Regions from separate parts of the Streptomyces sp. NPDC006208 genome, predicted to be linked through region 2. Evidence: predicted binding sites of a transcription regulator. Region 2 holds the regulator's gene; the other holds the start of a gene.
The links. Region 2 encodes HrcA, which represses chaperone genes, less so after heat shock. Its sites were predicted from a motif close to TTNGCACTCNGNNNNNCNGAGTGCNAA; they were not measured.
Positions count from the first base shown of each region.

Region 1: the regulator HrcA is predicted to act here: its motif matches at 2,255-2,281, upstream of groL (chaperonin GroEL).

Region 1 covers NZ_JBEXSW010000011.1:131,963-136,663, forward strand. Annotated here, with positions in the region: gene thrC (threonine synthase) at 1-1,189, shown strand, start outside; gene ABZ208_RS11560 (MoaD/ThiS family protein) at 1,213-1,488, shown strand; gene ABZ208_RS11565 (cold-shock protein) at 1,909-2,112, shown strand; gene groL (chaperonin GroEL) at 2,476-4,098, shown strand; gene ABZ208_RS11575 (hypothetical protein) at 4,302-4,701, shown strand, end outside.
Region 2 covers NZ_JBEXSW010000032.1:78,755-83,455, forward strand. Annotated here, with positions in the region: gene ABZ208_RS25040 (DUF3097 domain-containing protein) at 1-758, opposite strand, end outside; gene ABZ208_RS25045 (MBL fold metallo-hydrolase) at 833-1,555, opposite strand; gene hrcA (heat-inducible transcriptional repressor HrcA) at 1,721-2,746, shown strand; gene dnaJ (molecular chaperone DnaJ) at 2,747-3,880, shown strand; gene ABZ208_RS25060 (nitronate monooxygenase) at 4,116-4,701, shown strand, end outside.

The DNA.
Region 1 (4,701 bases), on a different contig from region 2:
CCCCATCTTCGCCTGTGCCTCGTGTTTCGGGCCGCTCGAAGTCGCGTACGACCTGCCGAGCGGCGACCCCGAGGCCCTTCGCAAGCGGATCGAAGCGGGCCCGGACAACATCTGGCGCTACGCCCCGCTGCTGCCCGTCCCCGCCGACGTGGCCGGCAAGCCGAGTCTGAACCCCGGTTTCACCCAGCTGGTCAAGGCCGACAACCTCGCCCGTGAACTGGGCGTCACCGGCGGCCTGTACGTCAAGGACGACTCCGGCAACCCGACGCACTCCTTCAAGGACCGTGTCGTCGCGATCGCCGTCGAGGCGGCCCGCGCCTTCGGTTTCACCACCCTGTCCTGCTCCTCCACCGGCAACCTCGCCGGCGCCGTCGGCGCCGCCGCGGCCCGGGCCGGCTTCCGCTCCTGCGTGTTCATCCCGCACGACCTTGAGCAGGGCAAGGTCGTCATGGCCGCCGTGTACGGCGGTGAACTGGTCGGCATCGAGGGCAACTACGACGACGTCAACCGCTTCTGCTCCGAGCTCATCGGCGACCCGCTCGGCGAGGGCTGGGGCTTCGTCAACGTCAACCTCCGCCCGTACTACGGCGAGGGCTCCAAGACGCTCGCGTACGAGATCTGCGAGCAGCTCGGCTGGCAGCTGCCCGACCAGATCGTGATCCCGATCGCCTCCGGCTCGCAGCTCACCAAGATCGACAAGGGTCTGCAGGAGCTGATCAAGCTCGGTCTCGTCGAGGACAAGCCGTACAAGATCTTCGGCGCCCAGGCCGAGGGCTGTTCGCCGGTGTCCACCGCCTTCAAGGCCGGCCACGACGTCGTACGCCCGCAGAAGCCGAACACCATCGCCAAGTCGCTCGCGATCGGCAACCCGGCCGACGGCCCGTATGTGCTGGACATCGCCCGCCGCACCGGCGGTGCGGTGGAGGACGTCAACGACGAGCAGGTCGTCGACGCGATCAAGCTGCTGGCGCGGACCGAGGGAATCTTCGCCGAGACGGCGGGAGGCGTGACCGTGGGCGTGACCAGGAAGCTGATCGAGCAGGGCCTGCTCGACCCGACGCTCACCACCGTCGTACTCAACACCGGCGACGGTCTCAAGACGCTGGACGCGGTCGCCCCGACCACCGGTCCGACCGCGACGATCCGCCCGAGTCTGGACGCGTTCCGCGACGCCGGCCTGGCCGGCTGAACCACCGAGAGAGGCAGCACACCATGAGCGTCAACGTCCGCATCCCCACCATCCTCCGCACGTACACGGGCGGCAAGGCCGAGGTCCCGGCCGAGGGCGCGACCCTCTCCGAGGTCATCGCGGACCTGGAGAAGAACCACGCGGGCATCGCCGCCCGGGTCCTGGACGACCAGGGCAAGCTGCGCCGCTTCGTCAATGTGTACGTGAACGACGACGATGTGCGCTTCGAGCAGGGGCTGGAGACGGCGACGCCGGACGGTGCGGGAGTTTCCATCATCCCCGCGGTCGCCGGTGGCTGACGCGACCTGGAATTACCCAGAGTAACGAGAATTGCCCCTTCCGGTGGAGAACCGGAGGGGGCAATTCTGCATGGTTGAGCGCGATAGAGTTGGGGAAGCGGCCTCCGCCACTCGCTTCCCCTGTGTATGAGAATGCGCCGGGAGGCGACAAGAAGTGGCCAAAGTGTGCGATCGAAATGCGCCTTTGGGGATACTTTGTGGAGCCCGACTTGCCCCGGAATTCACGGAATTTGCACATTTCATCCCTTTGCTACTGCGCAGAATTCTCGTCCGACTGACCTGTTGCAGACGGCAGTTGGACAGATACATTCAGCCGCGGTCGACGCGTTCCGGCGCCCGCCCCTCCTGTCGGGGCGGTAGGTCTGACCCGGGTCCGCGAAGTGCGGTCCTGCGCAAGGGCCAGTAATAGGGGAGTTAGGCATGGCTCAGGGCACCGTCAAGTGGTTCAACGCGGAGAAGGGCTACGGCTTCATCGCGGTCGACGGTGGTGCGGATGTTTTCGTCCACTACAGCGCGATCCAGATGGATGGGTACCGCACCCTTGAAGAGGGTCAGCGAGTTGAGTTCGAGATCTCGCAGGGCCAGAAGGGTCCGCAGGCGGACATGGTCAAGCTGGCCGTCTGATCCAGTCGCGATCGGCCACCGACGTTCTCACTCCGAGGGGTCCGCATCCCATCCAGGGATGCGGACCCCTCGTCGTGCGTTCACGCACGGTTCGTCCGCCCTCCGCCTTCGCCGCTCTCCGCCTGCGGATCCCCGAGAGCCGCTTGCACTCTCCTATGCCGAGTGCTAATCATTGGCGTTAGCACTCTGCAGGTGAGAGTGACAGAACTTGGATCGGGTCGGTGAGGCCCGCGGGCCGGGTGGGGCAAGGAACCACACGGCTTGCAGGCCGTCCGTCGCGGGCACCAGCACGGTCCGGAAGCAATCCTCCCCCGTAGCCCTGCGGGCACGGGGGGACCCCCAAGTCCGGGAGGACCACTTCACATGGCCAAGATCATCGCGTTCGACGAGGAGGCACGGCGCGGTCTCGAGCGCGGGATGAACCAGCTCGCCGACGCCGTCAAGGTCACCCTTGGCCCCAAGGGCCGGAACGTCGTCCTCGAGAAGAAGTGGGGCGCCCCCACGATCACCAACGATGGTGTTTCCATCGCCAAGGAGATCGAGCTCGAGGACCCGTACGAGAAGATCGGCGCCGAGCTGGTCAAGGAAGTCGCCAAGAAGACGGACGACGTCGCCGGCGACGGTACGACCACCGCGACCGTTCTCGCGCAGGCGCTCGTCCGTGAGGGCCTGCGCAACGTGGCCGCCGGCGCCAACCCGATGGCCCTCAAGCGCGGTATCGAGAAGGCCGTCGAGGCCGTCTCCGGTGCCCTGCTCGAGCAGGCCAAGGACGTGGAGACCAAGGAGCAGATCGCTTCCACCGCCTCCATCTCCGCCGCCGACACCCAGATCGGCGAGCTCATCGCCGAGGCCATGGACAAGGTCGGCAAGGAAGGCGTCATCACCGTCGAGGAGTCCCAGACCTTCGGTCTGGAGCTGGAGCTCACCGAGGGTATGCGCTTCGACAAGGGCTACATCTCGGCGTACTTCGCCACCGACATGGAGCGTATGGAGGCGTCCCTGGACGACCCGTACATCCTGATCGTCAACTCCAAGATCTCCTCGGTGAAGGACCTGCTCCCGCTGCTGGAGAAGGTCATGCAGTCGGGCAAGCCGCTGCTGATTATCGCCGAGGACGTCGAGGGCGAGGCCCTGTCGACCCTGGTCGTCAACAAGATCCGTGGCACCTTCAAGTCCGTTGCCGTCAAGGCCCCGGGCTTCGGCGATCGCCGCAAGGCGATGCTGAACGACATCGCCATCCTCACCGGTGGCACGGTCATCTCCGAGGAGGTCGGCCTCAAGCTCGAGAACGCCGGCCTGGACCTGCTGGGCCGCGCCCGCAAGGTCGTCATCACCAAGGACGAGACCACCATCGTCGACGGTGCCGGTGAGAGCGACCAGGTCCAGGGTCGCGTCAACCAGATCCGCGCCGAGATCGAGAACTCCGACTCGGACTACGACCGCGAGAAGCTCCAGGAGCGCCTCGCGAAGCTGGCCGGCGGCGTGGCCGTCATCAAGGCCGGCGCCGCGACCGAGGTCGAGCTCAAGGAGCGCAAGCACCGCATCGAGGACGCCGTTCGCAACGCGAAGGCGGCCGTCGAGGAGGGCATCGTCGCCGGTGGTGGCGTGGCTCTGATCCAGGCTTCCTCGGTCTTCGAGAAGCTCGAGCTCGAGGGTGACGAGGCGACCGGCGCCAACGCCGTGAAGCTCGCGCTGGAGGCTCCGCTGAAGCAGATCGCCGTCAACGGTGGTCTCGAGGGCGGCGTCATCGTCGAGAAGGTGCGCAACCTGCCCGTCGGCCACGGCCTGAACGCCGCGACCGGTGAGTACGTCGACATGATCGCCGAGGGCATCATCGACCCCGCGAAGGTGACCCGCTCTGCCCTGCAGAACGCGGCCTCCATCGCGGCGCTGTTCCTCACCACCGAGGCCGTCATCGCCGACAAGCCGGAGAAGGCTTCCGCGCCTGCCGGTGGCGGCATGCCGGGCGGTGACATGGACTTCTGATCCGGTTTCGGATCGGACCCGTCCGTAAGGACGAAGGGCGGCACCCCTCCTCCCAGGGGGGTGCCGCCCTTCGGCGTCTGCGCGGCGACCGTACGGGCTACTGCCGCGAAAGGGGCGACCTCGAAATCCTCATGTGGCCTCGGGCTCGAGGCAGTTGAATGTTCTGGAACGATCAGCTGCCCACGATCCAGGAGGGAAGCCGCGTGACTTTCGGGGGACAGGGACCGTACCGCCCGCCATGGCCACCGAACGGTGGACCGCCACCGCCGTACCGTCCCCACCCGCCGAACGCGTCCCTGTGGCAGCGGCTGCGCGAGGACGAGTGGCCGCCGCTGAGGGAAGTGCTGGGACACGCACGCAGGCTTCCCGGCTGTGTGTGGGTGCTGGCCCTGTGCTTCGTATGGCCCGCGCTGTTCGTCCTGGTGATGTACCCGCTGGCCCGCTCGGCCCGTATGAAGTCCCGGGCAGTCTTCCCCGCGCGCAGCCATCGCGGTGTCCAGGACCCGGAGGTGATGCGCATGCAGAAGATCCGGGCCTGGATCGCCCTCGGCGCGTCCTTGGCGATCCTGCTGGCCTACGGCACGTCGGAGGACTGGCAGCAGG
Region 2 (4,701 bases):
GGCTCCAGGTCTTTGTAGGAGTGCACGCGCGACAGGATGTGCTGCCACGCCGCGCCCGTGTTCTGCGGCCAGCCCAGGGCGCGGCACACGCCCGTCTTCCAGTCCTGGCCGCGCGGGACCGCCGGCCAGGAGCGGATGCCCACCGACGAGGGCTTCACCGCCTCCCAGACATCGATGTACGGGTGGCCCACGACCAGCACGTGCGCATCCGTCACCGAGGCCGCGATGCGCGACTCCTTCGAGCCGGGGACCAGGTGGTCGACCAGCACGCCCAGGCGTGCGTCCGCGGCGGGGGCGAACTCCGCGACGATCGACGGGAGGTCGTCGATGCCCTCCAGGTATTCGACGACCACACCCTCGATCCGCAGGTCGTCGCCCCAGACCCGCTCGACCAGTTCCGCGTCGTGGCGGCCCTCCACATAGATGCGGCCGGCCCGGGCGACGCGGGCGCGGGCCTGCGGGACCGCGATCGAGCCGGAGGCCGTACGGGCGGGCCGGGACGGGGCCGCCGCGGAGGGGCGGACCAGGGTGACGACCGTGCCCTCCAGCAGGAAGCCGCGGGGTTCCAGGGGGAAGACCCGGTGCTTGCCGAAGCGGTCCTCCAGCGTGACCGTGCCCGCCTCGCAGCGGATCACCGCGCCGCAGAACCCGGTGGTGACCTCCTCCACGACCAGATCGGGTTCGGCGGGAACCTCGGGAACGGGGCCGGACCGTTTCCAGGGCGGCGTCAGGTCGGGGTCGTACTGCCTCGCGTGCATGGGGGCATTCTGCCGGGGGCCGACGGCCGACGGGGCGTCAGGTCCGGGCAGCGGGCTCCCGTGTGCGGCCGGCGCTACTGCACACCGAAGCGCTCCGCCAGCGCGTCACGCTGGCGGCGCACGAACGCCGCGTCCACCACCGCACCGTGCCCCGGCACGTACATCGCGTCCTCGCCGCCGAGCGCCAGCAGCCGGTCAAGCGCGGCGGGCCAGCGCGACGGGATCGCGTCCGGGCCCGCCTGCGGTTCGCCCGACTCCTCGACCAGGTCGCCGCAGAAGACGACCTCGGGGCTGCCCGGCACCAGCAGCGCAAGATCGTGACCGGTGTGGCCGGGGCCCACATTGGCCAGCAGGACCTGGCGGCCGCCGAGCTCCAGCGTCCACTCCCCGCTCACCAGATGCTGCGGCGCCACCAGCAGGTCGGTGGCCTCCGCGGCCGCGTCCGGGTCCACCCCGTGCCGTACGGCGCTCCTGCGCAGTTCGCCGCGGTCCCGCCGCAGCACCGCGTCGACGCCGACCGCACCGTAGATCTCCACTCCCGCGAACGCGGCCGTCCCCAGCACATGGTCGAAGTGGGGATGGCTCAGTGCGATATGCGTCACCCGGCGGCCGCCCAGGAGTGCCTGCGCCTGGGTGCGGAGCTCGGCCCCTTCGCGGATCGTCGAGCCTGTGTCGTACAGGAGAATCGCGTCCTCACCGGCGACCAAACCGATGGTGGCATCCCAGATCGGCATCCTTCGGCGGCCGATTCCGTCGCCGAGTCGTTCCCAGCCGGAGTCTTCCCAAGTGACGTCCATGCGGCGACGCTATCCGCATCCACCAGCGCAGTCTCGTGACAGCGGGTCGGCCGCCCTTGCTAGGGGGATACCCGGCAGCCGTACACTGGGCCAGGGGAATGCTGGCACTCACCCTCATCGAGTGCCAGGCGAAACACCGAGGAACCACAGCTGGAGGTGCGCGCGATGCTCAGCGAACGCAGACTCGAGGTCCTGCGCGCCATCGTCCAGGACTATGTCGGCACCGAGGAACCCGTCGGCTCCAAGGCCCTGACCGAGCGGCACAAGCTCGGCGTCTCCCCGGCCACCGTCCGCAACGACATGGCGGTGCTGGAGGAAGAGGGCTTCATCGCCCAGCCGCACACCAGTGCGGGACGGATCCCCACCGACAAGGGGTACCGGCTCTTCGTCGACAGGCTGGCCGGCGTCAAGCCGCTGTCGTCGCCCGAGCGCCGCGCCATCCAGAACTTCCTGGACGGAGCGGTCGACCTCGACGACGTCGTGGGCCGTACGGTACGGCTGCTGGCGCAGCTGACCCGGCAGGTCGCCGTCGTCCAGTACCCCTCGCTGACCCGGTCGACCGTCCGGCATGTGGAACTCCTCTCCCTGGCGCCCGCCCGTCTGATGCTCGTGCTGATCACGGACACCGGACGGGTCGAACAGCGCATGATCGACTGCCCTGCGCCCTTCGGTGACATCTCGCTCGCGGATCTGCGCGCCCGGCTCAACAGCCGGGTCGTGGGACGCCGCTTCACGGATGTGCCGCAACTGGTGCAGGACCTGCCCGAGTCCTTCGAGCGCGAGGATCGCGGTACCGTCTCCGCGGTGCTGTCCACGCTGCTCGAAACCCTGGTCGAGGAGACCGAGGAGCGGCTCATGATCGGCGGAACCGCCAATCTGACCCGCTTCGCACACGATTTCCCGCTGACCATCAGGCCGGTGCTCGAGGCGCTCGAGGAGCATGTGGTGCTGCTCAAGCTGCTCGGCGAGGCCAAGGAGTCGGGCGGTATGGGCATGACCGTACGGATCGGTCATGAGAACGCCCACGAAGGTCTCAACTCCACGTCCGTGGTCGCTGTCGGCTACGGTTCGGGCGACGAGGCAGTTGCCAAACTCGGCGTGGTCGGACCGACCCGCATGGACTACCCCGGAACGATGGGAGCGGTACGCGCAGTGGCACGTTACGTCGGACAGATCCTGGCGGAGTCGTAAGTGGCCACGGACTACTACGCCGTACTCGGCGTGCGCCGCGACGCATCTCAGGACGAGATCAAGAAGGCCTTCCGCCGTCTCGCGCGCGAACTCCACCCGGACGTGAATCCGGACCCGAAGACGCAGGAGCGCTTCAAGGAGATCAACGCGGCCTACGAGGTGCTGTCGGACCCGCAGAAGAAGCAGGTCTACGACCTCGGCGGCGACCCGCTGTCGCAGGCCGGCGGCGGCGCGGGCGGCTTCGGAGCGGGTGGCTTCGGCAACTTCTCCGACATCATGGACGCGTTCTTCGGTACGGCGTCGCAGCGCGGCCCCCGGTCACGCACGCGCCGCGGCCAGGACGCCATGATCCGCCTCGAGATCGAGCTCAACGAAGCGGCCTTCGGCACCACCAAGGACATCCAGGTCGACACGGCCGTCGTCTGTACGACGTGCTCCGGTGAGGGCGCGGCGCCCGGTACCTCGGCGCAGACCTGTGACATGTGCCGCGGCCGCGGTGAGGTCTCGCAGGTGACCCGGTCCTTCCTGGGCCAGGTCATGACCTCGCGGCCGTGCCCGCAGTGCCAGGGCTTCGGCACCGTCGTGCCGACCCCGTGCCCCGAGTGCGCAGGCGACGGCCGGGTCCGCTCGCGGCGCACCCTGACCGTGAAGATCCCGGCCGGTGTGGACAACGGCACCCGTATCCAGCTCGCGGGCGAGGGCGAGGTCGGCCCCGGCGGCGGCCCCGCGGGTGATCTGTACGTCGAGATCCACGAACTGCCGCACCCGGTCTTCCAGCGGCGCGGCGACGATCTGCACTGCACGGTGACGATCCCGATGACGGCGGCGGCCCTGGGCACGAAGTGCCCGCTGGAGACGCTCGACGGCGTGGAGGAGGTCGACATCCGGCCGGGTACGCAGTCCGGCCAGTCGATCCCGCTGCACGGTCGCGGCATCACGCATCTGCGCGGCGGAGGACGCGGCGATCTGATCGTGCACGTCGAGGTGACCACCCCGACCAAGCTGGACCCGGACCAGGAGCGGCTGCTGCGCGACCTGGCGAAGCTGCGGGGCGAGGAGCGGCCGTTGGGGCAGTTCCAGCCCGGGCAGCAAGGACTGTTCTCGCGTCTGAAGGATGCGTTCAACGGGCGTTAGGCGGGGTTGTGCCGGGTCCGGGGGTGTCCCCGGGCCGGCACGGTCAGCCTGGGCGGCAGGCTGTTCTCGCGTCTGAAGGATGCGTTCGACGGGCGTCGGGCCCTGGGCGGCTCGAGCCGCCCGCGGCGTGCGGCGCCGGACGCGTCGGCGTCTGGCGCCCCACGCCGCTCCGGGGTCCCCGGCTCGGCGGAATACCGGATTCGGCGGGGCGCCAGGGACATGGCACGATGCGTTCATGTCCTCCGCACTGAGCGATCTTTGCCGGTATCCGATCGTGCAGGCCCCGATGGCGGGCGGTGCCTCCTGCCCCCAGCTCGCCGCTGCTGTCTCCGAGGCCGGTGGCCTCGGCTTCCTCGCGGCCGGGTACAAGACGGCGGACGGCATGTACCAGGAGGTCACACAGCTCCGCGGGCTGACCGGCCGGCCCTTCGGCGTCAATCTGTTCATGCCGCAGCCCGGCACCGCCGACCCCGCCGCAGTCGGGGTCTACATGCAGCAGCTCGCCGGTGAGGCCACCTGGTACGAGACTCCGCTCGGCGATCCCGACAGCGGACGCGACGACGGCTACGAGGCCAAGCTGGCCATCCTGCTCGACGACCCGGTCCCGGTCGTCTCCTTCACCTTCGGCTGCCCCCCGGCCTATGTGTTCAAGTCCTTCGCCAAGGCGGGCACCTTCACGATCGTCACCGTCACCACGCCCGACGAGGCGCTGGCCGCGCACCAGGCAGGCGCCCAGGCGGTGTGCGTGCAGGGGGTGGAGGCGGGTGGTCACCAGGGAACACACCGTGACGACCCCGCCGCCGACGGGTCCGGGATCGGGC